Regions from separate parts of the Pseudomonas sp. CBS genome, predicted to be linked through region 2. Evidence: riboswitches for the same ligand, from Rfam matches in the RefSeq annotation. Region 2 holds a riboswitch; each other region holds the start of a gene.
The links. Region 2 has a riboswitch for cobalamin ahead of NVB75_RS06935 (TonB-dependent siderophore receptor). Riboswitches for the same ligand answer to the same signal wherever they lie in the genome.
Positions count from the first base shown of each region.

Region 1: linked by a shared signal. The riboswitch ahead of NVB75_RS08655 (CbtB-domain containing protein) and the one ahead of NVB75_RS06935 (TonB-dependent siderophore receptor) in region 2 are both predicted to bind cobalamin.
Region 3: linked by a shared signal. The riboswitch ahead of cobO (cob(I)yrinic acid a,c-diamide adenosyltransferase) and the one ahead of NVB75_RS06935 (TonB-dependent siderophore receptor) in region 2 are both predicted to bind cobalamin.

Region 1 is NZ_CP102929.1:1,930,300-1,935,049, forward strand. Features, by position in the region: gene NVB75_RS08640 (methionine synthase) at 1-317, shown strand, start outside; gene NVB75_RS08645 (flavin reductase family protein) at 321-830, shown strand; gene NVB75_RS08650 (CbtA family protein) at 932-1,663, opposite strand; gene NVB75_RS08655 (CbtB-domain containing protein) at 1,682-1,894, opposite strand; adenosylcobalamin (AdoCbl) riboswitch at 1,896-2,035, opposite strand; gene NVB75_RS08660 (hypothetical protein) at 2,326-2,535, shown strand; gene istB (IS21-like element helper ATPase IstB) at 2,707-3,453, opposite strand; gene istA (IS21 family transposase) at 3,450-4,750, opposite strand, start outside.
Region 2 is NZ_CP102929.1:1,531,935-1,536,684, forward strand. Features, by position in the region: gene NVB75_RS06920 (DNA polymerase Y family protein) at 1-381, opposite strand, end outside; gene imuA (translesion DNA synthesis-associated protein ImuA) at 389-1,000, opposite strand; gene lexA (transcriptional repressor LexA) at 1,000-1,617, opposite strand; cobalamin riboswitch at 1,719-1,928, shown strand; gene NVB75_RS06935 (TonB-dependent siderophore receptor) at 2,022-3,956, shown strand; gene NVB75_RS06940 (ferredoxin) at 3,968-4,300, shown strand; gene NVB75_RS06945 (ABC transporter substrate-binding protein) at 4,297-4,750, shown strand, end outside.
Region 3 is NZ_CP102929.1:6,119,701-6,124,450, forward strand. Features, by position in the region: gene NVB75_RS27965 (sorbosone dehydrogenase family protein) at 59-1,372, opposite strand; cobalamin riboswitch at 1,472-1,711, shown strand; gene cobO (cob(I)yrinic acid a,c-diamide adenosyltransferase) at 1,790-2,401, shown strand; gene NVB75_RS27975 (cobyrinate a,c-diamide synthase) at 2,398-3,789, shown strand; gene bluB (5,6-dimethylbenzimidazole synthase) at 3,786-4,436, shown strand; gene cbiB (adenosylcobinamide-phosphate synthase CbiB) at 4,433-4,750, shown strand, end outside.

The DNA.
Region 1 (4,750 bases), 400 kb from region 2:
CGAAGCTGCAAAAGTCCAGCATCGATATCGTCTCTCTGGAGTGTCACAACTCCCATGTGCCGATGGATCTGATCGAACTCATTCGCGGCAAGAAAGTAATGGTCGGTGCAATCGACGTGGCTAACCATGCTATTGAAACGCCTGAAGAAGTTGCCAATACCCTGCGCAAGGCACTCCAGTTCGTCGATGCGGACAAACTCTATCCCTGCACCAACTGCGGCATGGCGCCGTTGCCTCGTCGAGTGGCCAGCGGCAAGTTGAACGCGTTGAATGCCGGCGCAGAGATCGTGCGCAGAGAACTTTCGAACGGGCGTTGAGCGATGTCACTTCCTGGTCAATCAATCGAGCCCTTGGGCTTTCGCGAAGCGCTCGGGCACTACGCATCGGGTATTACGGTTATTTCATCGCACGTTGATGGCGAGCCGATTGGCTTCACCTGTCAGTCGTTCTACAGCGTGTCGATGAGTCCGCCACTGGTGTCATTCAGCGTCATGTCCAGTTCGGCGAGCTATCCCAGGATTCGCCGGGCAGGACGATTCGCAGTCAATATCCTGTCGGGCGAGCAGGTGGATATTTCCAACCAGTTCGCTCGGCGGGGTACGGACAAATGGCTCGGGGTGGACTGGCAGGAATCGCCTCTGGGTAATCCGATCATCGCTGGCAGTTTGCACTGGCTGGATTGCGAAATTCACGCAGAGCACGTGGCAGGTGATCACGTGATCGTGATTGGTGAAGTGAAAGCGATGAACCTGCAACAAGCTACTGCGGGACAGCCGTTGCTGTACTTCAAAGGGCAATACCGCAACCTCGCCACACATAGCACGGTTTGAGCCGTTACGTGCGCAGGTTCGGGGACTTGGATGTTACAAAGGATCTGCCGCCACGTCGGTAACGGAATAATCAACGCTCCGCTACCGACGTGACCGCTGGCTTAAACGCGAGAAGCCTGTAGGGAGGGGTAAAGCGCATGCTCGGCCACTTTGCCGAAAATCAGACCCAGGCTCGTCCAGAGTACGACCTGAATGCCCAACGACGCTGTACGGAATTTCCACAACAGTACGGCAGAGAAGTTCTCCGGCACCTCATTGATGGTCGGAAACAGGTACGCGGCGACCGAGACGATCACCAGATAAAGCGCGACCCCACTGATGGCGCCACTCCAAGTGCCGTTTCGGGCCATCAGCTTGCGTCCGACATTGACCGAAATCACGGCAGCGATCAACGACACCAACATGATCAGGAAGAACAGCTGGGTGCGCAGCCCGATGGTGTCCGGGTTACCCACGGATGGCGGGTTCGGTGGATATTTCAGGCCCGGGATCAGGAACACCACCACGAACGCGGCCAGTGCCAGTAGCGCCGCGAGCCCACGAGGGCCAATGCGACCAATTCGGCCCAGCGCGTAGGCGAATACAAGCGAGAAAATGCCGCCCAGCGATACGCTGTAAACGACGACGCCGGTCAGTAGCCCCACGCTGCCTTGCATGTCGCGGCTCACCAGTTCTTCCTCTTCGTCGGCGTCACCGTGCATGTGCGCCATGCTTTCTTCGAAGGCAATCGCCTTGTCCACTTGCGGCTCACCGAACACCTTGGCGAACCCGAATGCCAGCAGGCCCGCAATCAGACCGACGAGCATGCCCCTGACGAGTAAACGACCAGTCATGTGAAAGACCTCAAATAATCAGTGGCAGGGGAAACCCAGAAGATGACGACCGTCGTGCACGAACTCATGAACGTAGGCACCGGAGAAAATCGCAGTAGCACCTTGTTCGGCACCGACAAAGTAGATTGCCAACATCAGCAACAGCCCACCGAAGATCGCCCACGGAAGCACTTCGCCAAGAGGGATCGTCGGGATGGAGATGTCTGTATCAGTAGTAGCGGTATAAGCCATGAGTACCTCTTGGGATTTCGCGTCCCGGTAATGGTGAGGAGGGTCGAAGAAAGGTCTGGCTTTCGGCGTGGAGCCGATCACAGTGGCGCGACCGCGTCGGATTTTGACCGACTTCTTGCTTCGTAACATAAAGATACAACTCGGTTAGTGTAGCCCTTCTGCGATGAGGCTTACATGAATTCTCACCAAGCTTTCGCGACGCTGATCGGGCGTAAATAAGGTTGCGCAGGATTTAAAGGAATGCTGTTAGCGACACTTCCCATGCAAGAGTGCCCGCTATTCTCCGATTTCTATCTGTGACCGCTGTCAACTTTGAGACGAGAACTGCCGACTCTTCATTCATGGGCGTGGATACCCCCAACGCCCTATGGTCGAGATGAGTGGCTGCTTGAGCTATCGTATCGAGATCATCCCAGCTTGAAGGCCATCTGATGAGCATCGACAAGACAACTCAACTGATCAGCACCCGCAATGAAGAAAATGCCAATCTGCTGCTCCGGGTCGGATGGACGCTGTTGCTCGTAGCTGACCGCCAAGAAGGTGCGTATCAGTGGCTGCATTATCAATTCGGGTGGCAGCGAACAGGCGTACCTCCTGAGATCACGTTTACCGGCGTCGAGGGTGGCCCCGATCCCTTCTGACAGCGTCGCTTCAGTGGCGTTGGCTCGTAAGCACCCCAAAATGATTGAGCCTTTACGGAACACGCCAAAAGTGCTCTGAATTCAGAAGATTGCATTGCACTTGACCACCCGTTTGCATTCGACGTGACCAATTGCATTCGACCTGACCAGCCCAGGCGCGAACAGTGTCCTTCAAGCGCGTCGGCGGCTTTTCACCCTACGCATTGAGTCACCTTTCAACTCGATGAAGTGGGATTTGTGAACGATTCTGTCGAGAATCGCGTCCGCGATTGTGGGGTCGGAAAATAAGTCATACCATTTTTCTTTCGGATACTGGCTAGTGATCAGCAATGAACCATTTTGTGACTGCTGATCAATTACGTCTAGCAGAAACGGGCCGAGCTGAGCATCGATGCCGCCTATGCCCAAGTCGTCGATGACCAGCAGCTCTGCGCGAATCAATTGCCGTCGTAGTTTCGGCATGGTGTGATCCGCGTAAGACAGGGAGATTTCTTCAAAGAGTTTGGTTGCTGTGCGATACAGCGTTGGTCGTCCAAGGCGGCAGGCTTGGTTCGCCAGGGCACAAGCCAGCCAAGTCTTTCCGGTGCCAGTTGCCCCCGTTATGATTACGTTCTGCCGCCGTATCAACCAGTCGCACTCCCCGAGAGCCATTACGGTATTCCGGTCTAGGCCACGGGATGATTTGAATTCAATCGTGTCCATCGTGGCCTCGCTCTCACGAAGCCTTGCAGCTTTCAACAGACGCGCAATCTTCCTGCTTTCTCGTTCGCTGTTTTCGGCGTCAACCATCAATCCGAGCCTTGTGTCGAACGCCTCTTTCAATAATGCCGGGGTTTCCAGTTGACGCTCGTAAGCCACGGCCATGCCGTGCAGCCCAAGGCTCACCAAATTCTGAACAGTGTTGAATACCGGTTTCATAGCGGCTCATCTCCTTGTGTTGCGTAATATTCGGCGCCACGAATGTTGGCGTGTTCGACCAAAGGGGCGGATCGTTGGGGGCTGGGCCGCAGATCGGACTCGTTACGAATGATTGCCCGCAGGCGCTCTGAACTGAGGATGTTCAGGTTATTAGCATACGCACAGGCTGATTCCAGCCGGGAGGCGGAGATGTCCCCTTTGCGTACATCTTGCTTCAAGCCTATGACTGCCTTCATGCCAGTCGCAAAGTCTCGGCGCAGAGCGAGATTGTCTTTCACGTACCGCAACGTCTCCTGGCCTATAGATTCAGCCCAGGCCATCAGTGCGTCTGGTTGCGAGTCTTGGTACCGACTATGGTTGGGTGCCAAGTGCTCGCTCAAAGTGCTGAATCCTCGTTGTCTGTTGACCTTATGCGAGGCTATGACGCGGCGCTGGTACACGATGTCCAGCCAATCGTCGCGCACGCGCAAATCAACTAGCAGGTTCGCAAAGTGATAGGGGACTGAGTAGCTGTGATCTTCAAATGCGACGTGGTAGTCAGTGCCCACGCGAATCTGGTAGACCCACTGACTGTAGCTGTACCGCTGTTCTGGGAGAGAGCCGAGCGCGGGGTAGTCGAGTTCAAGATACCGAGTGGCCCTGCTCTTAGGGTACGTTCGAGTCACCCGGTTGTTGAGCTGATCGACCCAGTATCCAATCTGTTCGTTTAGCTCTTCCAGCGAGAAGAATGTCCTGGTTCTCAGCCTTGCCAGCACAAACCGCTGTACGATTTGCACAGCAATTTCACCTAGCGATTTGTCTTTCGGTTTGCGAGGCCTGGCCGGAAATATCTTGAATCCGTAGTGCTCGGAAAGCTCGGAGTATGCACGGTTCAGAACGACCTGATCCCGAGTGTTTTTTGTGATCGCCGATTTCAAGTTGTCGGGGACAATGAAGCGTGGAACCCCGTCGAAATACTCAAGCGCCAGAACATTGCACCTGAGCCAATTCGGCGTCGTCTGATTGTCCACTGCCGTGGCGAATATGTAGCCGGAAGCTCCTAGCGTAGCCACGAATACCTGAGCCTGGGCAATTTCTCCTGTGTCCGGGTTTGTCACAGGCATAGTCCGTCCGCAGAAGTCCACGAAGCACTTGTCGCCGGGAAGGTGGATCTGCCTCATGCTTAGCTTTTGCTTATTCAGCCACTCACGATAAACCCTTGTAAATTGGGCGTATGAGGGGCCATCTGGCTCCGTTTCCCGAAACTCTTGCCAAAGCAATTCAAGGGTGATGTCTGGCAGTTTCAGTTGTTCGTGAA
Region 2 (4,750 bases):
TTCCTTGCGCAAGCGCGCTTCGAGCAACGGCCAGGGCCCGAACAGGCCCAGGCTCGACTCGATCTCGAACAACAACGCTCGTGGGTAATACAGGCTGACCTGGGAGCTGAAACGGTAGGCCCAGGCGGCGAGAAATTGCTGCCAGTATTCGATCTGTGCCGGCTCGTATTCGGCGCAGGCAAAGGCCTTGGTCAAGGCATGGGCTGCCGTCAGGGATTGGCCCGGGCGCAGGCCGAGTTTGCGCGCGGCCTCATTGACGGTTTGCAGCACCCGCCGCTGCGGCGTGCCGGCCAACAGGGCCAACGCCTGATCCGGTTCGGGGCGCAGACGCAGCACCCCGTCCAGCGCCAATTGCGGGAAGACAATACACACCCAGCGCATGCCAACCTCAGTGCCCAAGCGCAATGGGCGCGGGATGGGCCAGGCCGCCCCGGCACTTGAGCACCCGCACTTGCGCAGGGCTCGCCTCCACCGCCAGGCGCAACGCGGCCGGTGACGGGTTGATAGCCTCGTTCAAGGAGCGCCAGGCAAAGGCCAGGGTCTGGCCGGTTTCCGCCGCCACCTGCAAGCGGCGCAAGGCGCGGTCATCGGCCTTGCGCGGCCAGCACAGCACCGCGCCACAACTGCCGGAGCGCAGGCATTGCTCAACGGCCCACAGGGCGTCACGTTCATCGGCCTGGATCACGGAAAGCTGGCGTACATCCACCCCGGCGTTTTGCCAGGCGTGGGGGTACGGCGTGTAAGGCGGCGCCACCAGTACGATGCGCTCGCCGGCCGCCGACAACCGCGCCAGGGTCGGCCACACCAGTTGCAACTCGCCCACGCCCTCCTTCGCCATCAGGATTTCGCTCAACGCCGCTTCCGGCCAGCCACCGCTGGGCAGCACCGCATCCAGGGCCGCAAGCCCGGTGGGATGGACGCTGGCGGGCGGCGCGGCGGGCCGGCCTTTCCAGACCCGGCCGCCATTGAACAGCGAGTCCAGTGCAACGACGGCGCCCATCAGCCTTGCCTCACCAAACCGCAGAACACCCCTTCGATGGCCAGGTCCTGATCGGGCCGCACCACGATGGGTTGATAAGCGGGGTTGCGCGGCAGCAGGCGCACGCGCTCGCCGACGTGTTCGAAGCGCTTGATGGTGACTTCACCGTCCAGGCGCGCCACCACGATCTGCCCGTTCAAGGCCTCGGCACTGCGACGTACGCCCACCAGGTCGCCATCGAGGATGCCGTCTTCGATCATCGAATCGCCCTGCACCCGCAGCAGGTAATCCGGGGTTTTCGCGAACATGGCCGGGTCGAGTAAGAGGCGGTTGTGCACCTCAGCGTCAGCGCCGATGGGCAAGCCGGCGGCCACCCGGCCGAGTACCGGGATGTCCAGCAGCTCCGGCCGCGCCGGCTGATTGAGCAGGCGAATGCCGCGCGCCTGGTTGGGGTTGACCTCGATAAAACCGCCCTCGGTCAGCGCCAGCACATGCTTGCGCGCCACGCTGCGGGAGGCAAAGCCGAACGCCTCGGCGATCTCGGCGAGGCTGGGAGACTGGCCTTGCTGCGCGATACGGTCGCGGATAAAGGTCAGGATGGCGGTACGGCGGGGCGTTAGAGTCGTCATGGAGTACATTTGTACTCCTGTGGGAATTTTCTGGCAATATCCGTCAGTCGCTTCCCATGCAGCCACCGGAAAAGTCCCCGCCAAGTTGACGAACGGTCTTTCGAATGTTCAGATGCCGGCCTGTTTCAGGTGCCCCCTGCCGCCGTGCTTGGGGTGAAACGGGAAACCGGTGCCGCTCTTTTTTTGAGCCAGTCCGGTGCTGCCCCCGCAACGGTAGACGCGTGACCCCTTCGACACACCACTGTGGCCTGCGCGCCATGGGAAGGTGAAGGCGTCCATACGCGTGAGCCCGGAGACCGGCCTGGAATTCTGTTTGGCAAAATCCTGCGGTGGGCGGGCATGGGCCGGTATTGGCGTGTGCTCGGTGCCTACTCGTGCGTGCTTTTCGCGAAAGATACTTTTCCGAGAAGACTATGATTCGACCTTTCAAGACTCCTGTGCCCGGCCTGTTGTTCGGCTGCCTGTTCAGCCCCCTGCTGCTGGCCGACGACAACACCCTGGAACTCAAGCAACTCAACGTTTCCGCACCGTCGGTGGAGTCTACCACCGTGGCCGATATGGCCCAGTACGGCAGCAAGGTTGAGATCGTCACCCGCGAACAGATTGAACGCGCCGGCCCCGCCGCCGATGTGTCGCGCGTGATGCAGATGTTCATCCCCGGCCTGTACGTGGCACCCAAGAATGGCCCGTTCGACTACGGCACTTATTCCCTGCTGGGTGGGCGCAACGACGACACGCTGATCCTGCTGGACGGCGTGCGCCTGAACAACCGCCTGTACGGCGGCCTGTACCTGGACACCCTGCCCGCCAACGCCATCGAGCGCATCGAAGTGCTCAAGGGTGGCCAGAGCCTGCTGTTCGGCACCCAGGCGGTGTCGGGGGTGATCAACATCGTCACCCGCAGCCCGCAAACCCGCGAGGCGTCCGGCGAGGTGAACCTGGGTGCCGACACCTTCGGCGGCACCACCGGCGACGCCCGGGTCGAGAAGATTTTCAATAACGGATTTGGCGACCTCGGCTTGCTGGCCTACGTCAGCCGCAACGCCTCCGAGGGCTACCAGCCGTTTCGCAACCGCGACATGAAAAATGTCACCGACAAGAAGCGCTCCTACGAAGTCACCACCTTCGGCACCAAGGCGATCCAGTCGTTTGGCGATGACACGCGCCTGGAACTGTTTTACCAATACGCCGACGCCAACCTCGATTTCGCCCGCCCGGTGGACAACCACAAGACCACCAACGACCGCGTACAACAAATCGCTACGGCGACCTTCGAGCAAACCATCAACGAGCGCCTGAGCTACTTCGTCAAAGGGCATATCAACGATTGGGACACGCGCTTCACCCGTCTCAACAATGTCGAAGGCGGCGGCACCAAGGTCATCAACCACAACGACTACTGGGGCTTCACCGACTGGGGCGTGCAGGCCGAAGGCAAGGCCGTGTTGCCCGGTGAGCATGTGCTGGTATTCGGTTCCGACAACCAGTGGTTCAAGGGCCAGGACGATGTATTGATCATCGACGACAACAAGGCCCAGGCCCACGCGCTGTACACCCAACTGCGCCCGACTATCGAGGCGTTGCCGAACTGGCACCCGAGCATCGGCGTACGCCACGAAGCCATGAGCGGCGGCGACAGCGCCACCGTCGGCATGCTTACTTCGCTCTACGACCTCAACGACAACTGGGCCCTGCGCGGCCAATACGGCACCGCCTACAAACTGCCGAATGCCGAGCAACTGTTCGTCAACGAAGACGATGAGAAAGGCAACCGCAACCTCAAGCCGGAGAAGAGCCGCAACGCCGAACTGGGCATCGACTATAAGGGCAGCCTGCTGGCGCGGGACTTCAGCGCCAGCGTGACGCTGTTCAAGCGCAAGATCACCGACCTGATCACCCTGGACGATATCCAGTGGGTCAACGGCCAGGGGCAGATCCAGATGCGCGGTTTCGAGGCCGACGCCAAGCTGCAACTAAACGAGCAATGGAGCGTGCAGGCCGACATGACCCGCAACCTCACCGAGTCCCGCGCGGGTGTCACCCTCAACGATATTCCCGGCTTCTTCGCCCGCTCGCGGGTCGGCTATGAATCGGTGGACCGCCTATGGGGCGTCGGTACTGCCGTGCGTTACATCGGCGATATTGTCAGCTCGAAAAAGGTCGAGTACGGCAACTACACCGTGGTCGACGCCGACGCCTATCGCTACCTCGACAACGCCCACCAACACCGCGTCAGCCTGCTGGTAGAGAACCTGTTCGACCGCGATTACGTCACCAGCCGCGCCAGCAACGTCGACAACCTCGGGCGGCCGTTCACCTCCGAAGTACGCTACACGTATCGCTTCTGATGAGTACGCCCGTGGAAACTCATCCGGACTGGTCCCATGTGCCTGACCACGCCCGTCACGTGTTCCTGTGCACCGGCCCGCGCTGCACCCAGCGTGGCGCGCTGCAATTATGGAAAACCCTGCGCCGCCACCTGCTGGCACACGATCGCATCGAAAAACCTGGCGGCGTGCTGTTGACCCGCACCCACTGCCAGTTCCCGTGCAACCTGGGCCCGATTGTGACGGTGTACCCGGACACGTGCTGGTACGGCGTGCACAGCAACGCAGATGTGCAACGGCTGGTGGAAGTGCACCTGGTGGGCGGCGAAGTCGTCGAGGATTTGCTGATCAAGGAGCGCCCATGAAAGCGTCGTGGTTGCTGTTGGGCGCCCTGCTCTGCCCATCGTTGGCGCTGGCGGACCGTTATCGCAACTGCAACCAGGACTGGACGGCCACCCACTCACCGCCCTCGCGCATCGTGGCCCTCAACCAGCATGCGGCCGACCTGTTATTGGCGCTGGATGTCGGTACGGCATTGGTGGGCGTGGCGTATCTGGATGACAACGGTGTGGCCCACCGACACGGCGAGTATTTCGGCGTGCCGGTGATTGCGTCCAAGTACCCGTCCAGCGAAGTGCTCTATGCGCAGAAACCGGATCTGGTGGTCGGTGGATTCGCCACTGCCTTTGGCGCCGGCATTACTTCCCGCACAGGGTTGGCAGGCAACGGGGTTGGGTCGTACTTGCTGGAGTCGGCGTGCGACGGGCACTCGCTGGATTACTTCGGGCATATTCGCAACGACCTGTTTACCCTCG
Region 3 (4,750 bases), 2.7 Mb from region 2:
CACCGTATTCGCGAGCAAGCCCGCTCCCACATTTGTTTTGCGGTGTTTGCGCAGTGGGCTATTTAGCCGCCGACACCCGCCACACCTTGTTCCCCACATCATCTGCCACCAACAAATCCCCCTGCTTGTCGATCACCACGCCGACCGGGCGGCCCATGGCTTTCTCATCGCTGTTGAGGAAGCCGGTCAGCACATCCACCGGCTGGCCTTTTGGCTTGCCTGCCTCAAACGGCACGAAGATCACCTTGTAGCCACTGTGGGGCTTGCGGTTCCACGAACCATGTTGGCCGATAAACGCGCCATTGCTGAATTGCGCCGGTAACTTGCTGCCATCAGCAAAGGTCAGTCCCAGCGAGGCTGTGTGCGGGCCGACTGCATAATCCGGGGCAATCGCCTTGGCCACCAGGTCCAGGTTCTGCGGTGTGACCCGCACATCCACGTGCTGCCCGTAGTAACTGAATGGCCACCCGTAGAAGGCGCCATCCTTGACCGAGGTGATGTAGTCCGGCACCAGATCGCTGCCGATTTCATCGCGCTCGTTGACGGCCGTCCATAGCGCGCCGCTTTGCGGTTCCCAGGCCATGCCGTTGGGGTTGCGCAGGCCGGAGGCGAAGATGCGGTGTTGGCCGGTGGCGCGGTCCACTTCCCAGATCGCGGCCCGGCCTTGTTCCGCTTCCAGGCCATTTTCCCCGACGTTGCTGTTGGAGCCCACGCTGACGTACAGCTTGCTGCCGTCCTTGCTGGCGATCACGTTCTTGGTCCAGTGATGGTTAATGCTGCCGCCCGGCAAGTCGGTGACGGTGGTGCCGGCGTCCTTGATCGAGGTTTCCCCAGGCTGATAAGGGAAGCGCAGCAATTTGTCCGAATCGGCGACATACAGGTCGTTGCCCACCAGCGTCATGCCGAACGGCGAGTTCAGGTTCTCCAGGAACACCGTACGGGTTTCGGCCACGCCGTCGTGGTCGGCGTCCCGCAGCAGGGTGATGCGGTTCGGGCTCGGCACGCCGGCCCCGGCACGGCCCATGACTTTCTCCATCACCCAGCCACGAATGCCCTTGGCATCATCCGGCTTGGGCGGCGCGTTGGTTTCCGCCACCAGCACGTCGCCATTGGGCAGCACGTACAGCCAGCGTGGGTGATCCAGGCCTTCGGCGAACGCGGCCACCTGGGTGCCCGCGGCCGGAGTTGGCTTGACGCCTTCGGGCCAGCCGATGGCCGGGGCGATGTTCACCGTGGGGATCAGGGTTTTATTCGGCTCCGGCAGTTTGGGCGAGGGTCCGGTGCCGTCGGACACCTGAAGGGTCGAGCTTTCACCACAGGCGGCGAGGGTGCCGGCGACCATGATCAGTAGGGCAAGTCGGGTCTTGTGCATGGTTTTCTCCTTAATACCTGTAGTGGTAGAGGAGCGCAGCGGCCCGATGGTTCACGCGCATGTCCGGCTTTAATTGACGCTCCACCCCCAACCCACTAACCTTCGCGGCTTGTTTCAGGTGCTCTGTGGCGTACGCGCCGACTGAGTGAAACAGGGAAGCCGGTGAGTGAGCGCACTTTTCTACAGTGCCGCCACGATTCCGGCGCTGCTGCCCCGCAACGGTAAATGAGTCAAGACGGTGCCTTAAGCCACTGTATCGCCCGCGATATGGGAAGGCGCACCCTCGGCATCCCATGCCACTCATGAGCCCGGAGACCGGCCTGATCCATCCAACAGCATCACGGTGGGCGATGCTTGGCTGTCTGTATTGTCTTTTTCCTGCCCGCCGTTTTTGTCCAGCCCCAACGGAGAGCTGCCATGACTGAATCCCCCGATCGTGACGAACGCCACCTGGCGCGCATGCTGCGCAAAAAAGCCGTGATTGATGAGCGCATTGCCAACTCACCGAACGAGTGCGGGTTGCTGCTGGTGCTCACCGGCAACGGCAAAGGCAAGAGCAGTTCTGCCTTTGGCATGCTGGCGCGAGCCATGGGCCACGGCATGCAATGCGGCGTGGTGCAGTTCATCAAGGGCCGTAATAGCACCGGCGAAGAACTGTTCTTCCGGCGTTTCCCCGAGCAGGTGCGCTTCCACGTGATGGGCGAAGGTTTTACCTGGGAAACCCAGGACCGTGCGCGCGACATCGTGGCCGCCGAAGCCGCCTGGGCGGTCTCCCGGGAAATGCTGCAGAACCCGGCCATCGGCCTGGTGGTGCTGGACGAGCTGAACATCGCCCTCAAGCACGGCTACCTCGACCTGGACCAGGTACTCGGCGACCTGCAAGCCCGCCCGCCGATGCAGCACGTGCTGGTGACTGGCCGAGGCGCCAAACCCGAATTGATCGAAATGGCCGACACCGTGACTGAAATGGGCATGCTCAAGCACGCCTTCCAGGCCGGTATCAAGGCGCAGAAAGGCATCGAACTTTGAACCAGCCCCGTCACTGTCCTGCTGTGCTGATCGCCGCACCGGCGTCCGGCCAGGGCAAAACCACCGTCACCGCCGCGCTGGCCCGTTTGCACCGCAACCTGGGGCGCAAGGTGCGGGTGTTCAAATGCGGCCCGGACTTTCTCGACCCGATGATCCACGAGCGCGCCAGTGGTGCGCCGGTCTATCAGTTGGACATGTGGATGGTGGGCGAGCAGGAAAGTCGCCGGTTGCTGTGGGAAGCGGCGGGGGAAGCCGACCTGATCCTGATCGAAGGCGTGATGGGCTTGTTCGACGGCACGCCGTCCAGCGCCGACCTTGCGCGGCACTTTGGCGTGCCGGTACTGGCGGTGATCGACGGCACGGCCATGGCCCAGACCTTCGGCGCCCTGGCATTGGGCCTGGCGCGTTACCAGCCGGACCTGCCGTTCGCCGGTGTGCTGGCTAACCGCGTCGGCACACTGCGCCACGCGCAATTGCTCGAAGGCAGCCTTACCGAAGGCCTGCGCTGGTACGGCGCGCTGTCCCGGGAAACCGGTATCGAGTTGCCCAGCCGCCACCTTGGCCTGGTGCAGGCCAGCGAATTGAACGACCTTGATCTACGACTCGACGCCGCCGCCCAGGCCTTGGGCAGCAGTTGCGAGGTAGCGCTGCCACCGCCGGTGGAATTCGCCGCACCCGAGTTGATCGAGACCCAACCGTTGCTGGCCGGTGTGCGCATTGCCGTGGCCCGCGACGAAGCCTTCGCCTTTACCTACGGTGCCAGCCTCGACCTGCTGCGGGCGATGGGCGCCGAGCTGTGCTTCTTCTCGCCGATTCGCGACCGCGCGTTGCCCGACGCTGACAGCCTCTACCTGCCGGGCGGTTACCCGGAACTGCATCACCAGGCGCTGTCGGAAAATACCCCGATGCTGGCCGCCATTCGCGCCCATCACGCTGCCGGCAAGCCGCTGCTGGCCGAATGCGGCGGCATGCTCTATCTGCTGGACTCGCTCACCGATGTCGACGGCACCCGTGCCGAACTGGTGGGCCTGCTCCAGGGTGATGCCGTGATGCAGAAACGTCTGGCGGCGCTGGCCCTGCAAAACGTCGAACTGCCCGAAGGCCTGCTGCGTGGCCACACTTATCATCACTCGTTGACCAGCACAGAATGGCAGCCGATTGCCCGGGGCCTGAGCCCGAATGGCGGGCGCGGCGCCGAGGCGGTTTATCGTCAGGGCCGGATGACGGCTTCCTACGTGCACTTTTACTTCCCGTCCAACCCGACAGCGGTGGCTGCCCTGTTTGCGCCAAGCCTTGAGACCGCCATCGCAGGCAAGCCAGCTCCCACACTTGACCGAGTTGAAACGCAATCTACGGTGGGAGCGGGCTTGCCCGCGATGAGGCCATGACGGACAACGCCTTTCCGGAAGCCGACCGCGAAGCCGTCTACCGCGCCATCGCCGAACGCCGTGACATGCGCCACTTCAGCGGTGGCACCGTCGCGCCTGAATTGCTCCACCGCCTGCTGCAAGCCGCCCACCAGGCGCCGAGCGTCGGCTTGATGCAGCCCTGGCGTTTTATCCGCATCAGCGACCGCAACCTGCGCGGCCAGATCCAGCAGCTAGTGGAAGAAGAACGCGTACGCACCGCCGAAGCCCTTGGCGAGCGCTCCGACCAGTTTATGAAGCTCAAGGTCGAAGGCATCAACGACTGTGCCGAAGTACTGGTGGCGGCGTTGATGGACGATCGCGAACGGCATATCTTCGGGCGCCGTACCTTGCCGGAAATGGACATGGCGTCGTTGTCCTGCGCGATCCAGAATCTATGGCTGGCCGCCCGCGTCGAAGGGCTGGGCATGGGCTGGGTCTCGTTGTTCGAGCCCCAGGCCCTGGCCGACCTGCTGGGCCTGCCGCCCGGCGCCAAGCCGCTGGCCGTGTTGTGCCTGGGCCCGGTGACCGAGTTCTACCCGGCACCGATGTTGCAGCTCGAAGGCTGGACCGAACCACGGCCACTGAGTGACATGTTGTACGAGAATGTTTGGGGAGTGAGTCAATGAGTGTGGCCTTGCTGAGTGTCGCTGCGGTGGCGCTGGATGCGCTGCTGGGCGAGCCCAGGCGCTGGCATCCGCTGGTAGCGTTCGGCAATTTTGCCGAGCGTATCGAGCAGCGTTTCAACTCCGGCGGCCGTGGCTGGCGCAGTCATGGCGTCACCGCGTGGGTGATCGCAGTGGTGCCGCTGACGCTGCTGGCCACGGCCCTGTCGTGGGCGCCGTATATCGGCTGGGTATTGGAAATCCTCGCGCTGTACTGCGCCCTGGGCATGCGCAGCCTCGGTGAACACGTGCTGCCGGTCGCGCAGGCGCTGCGCAGC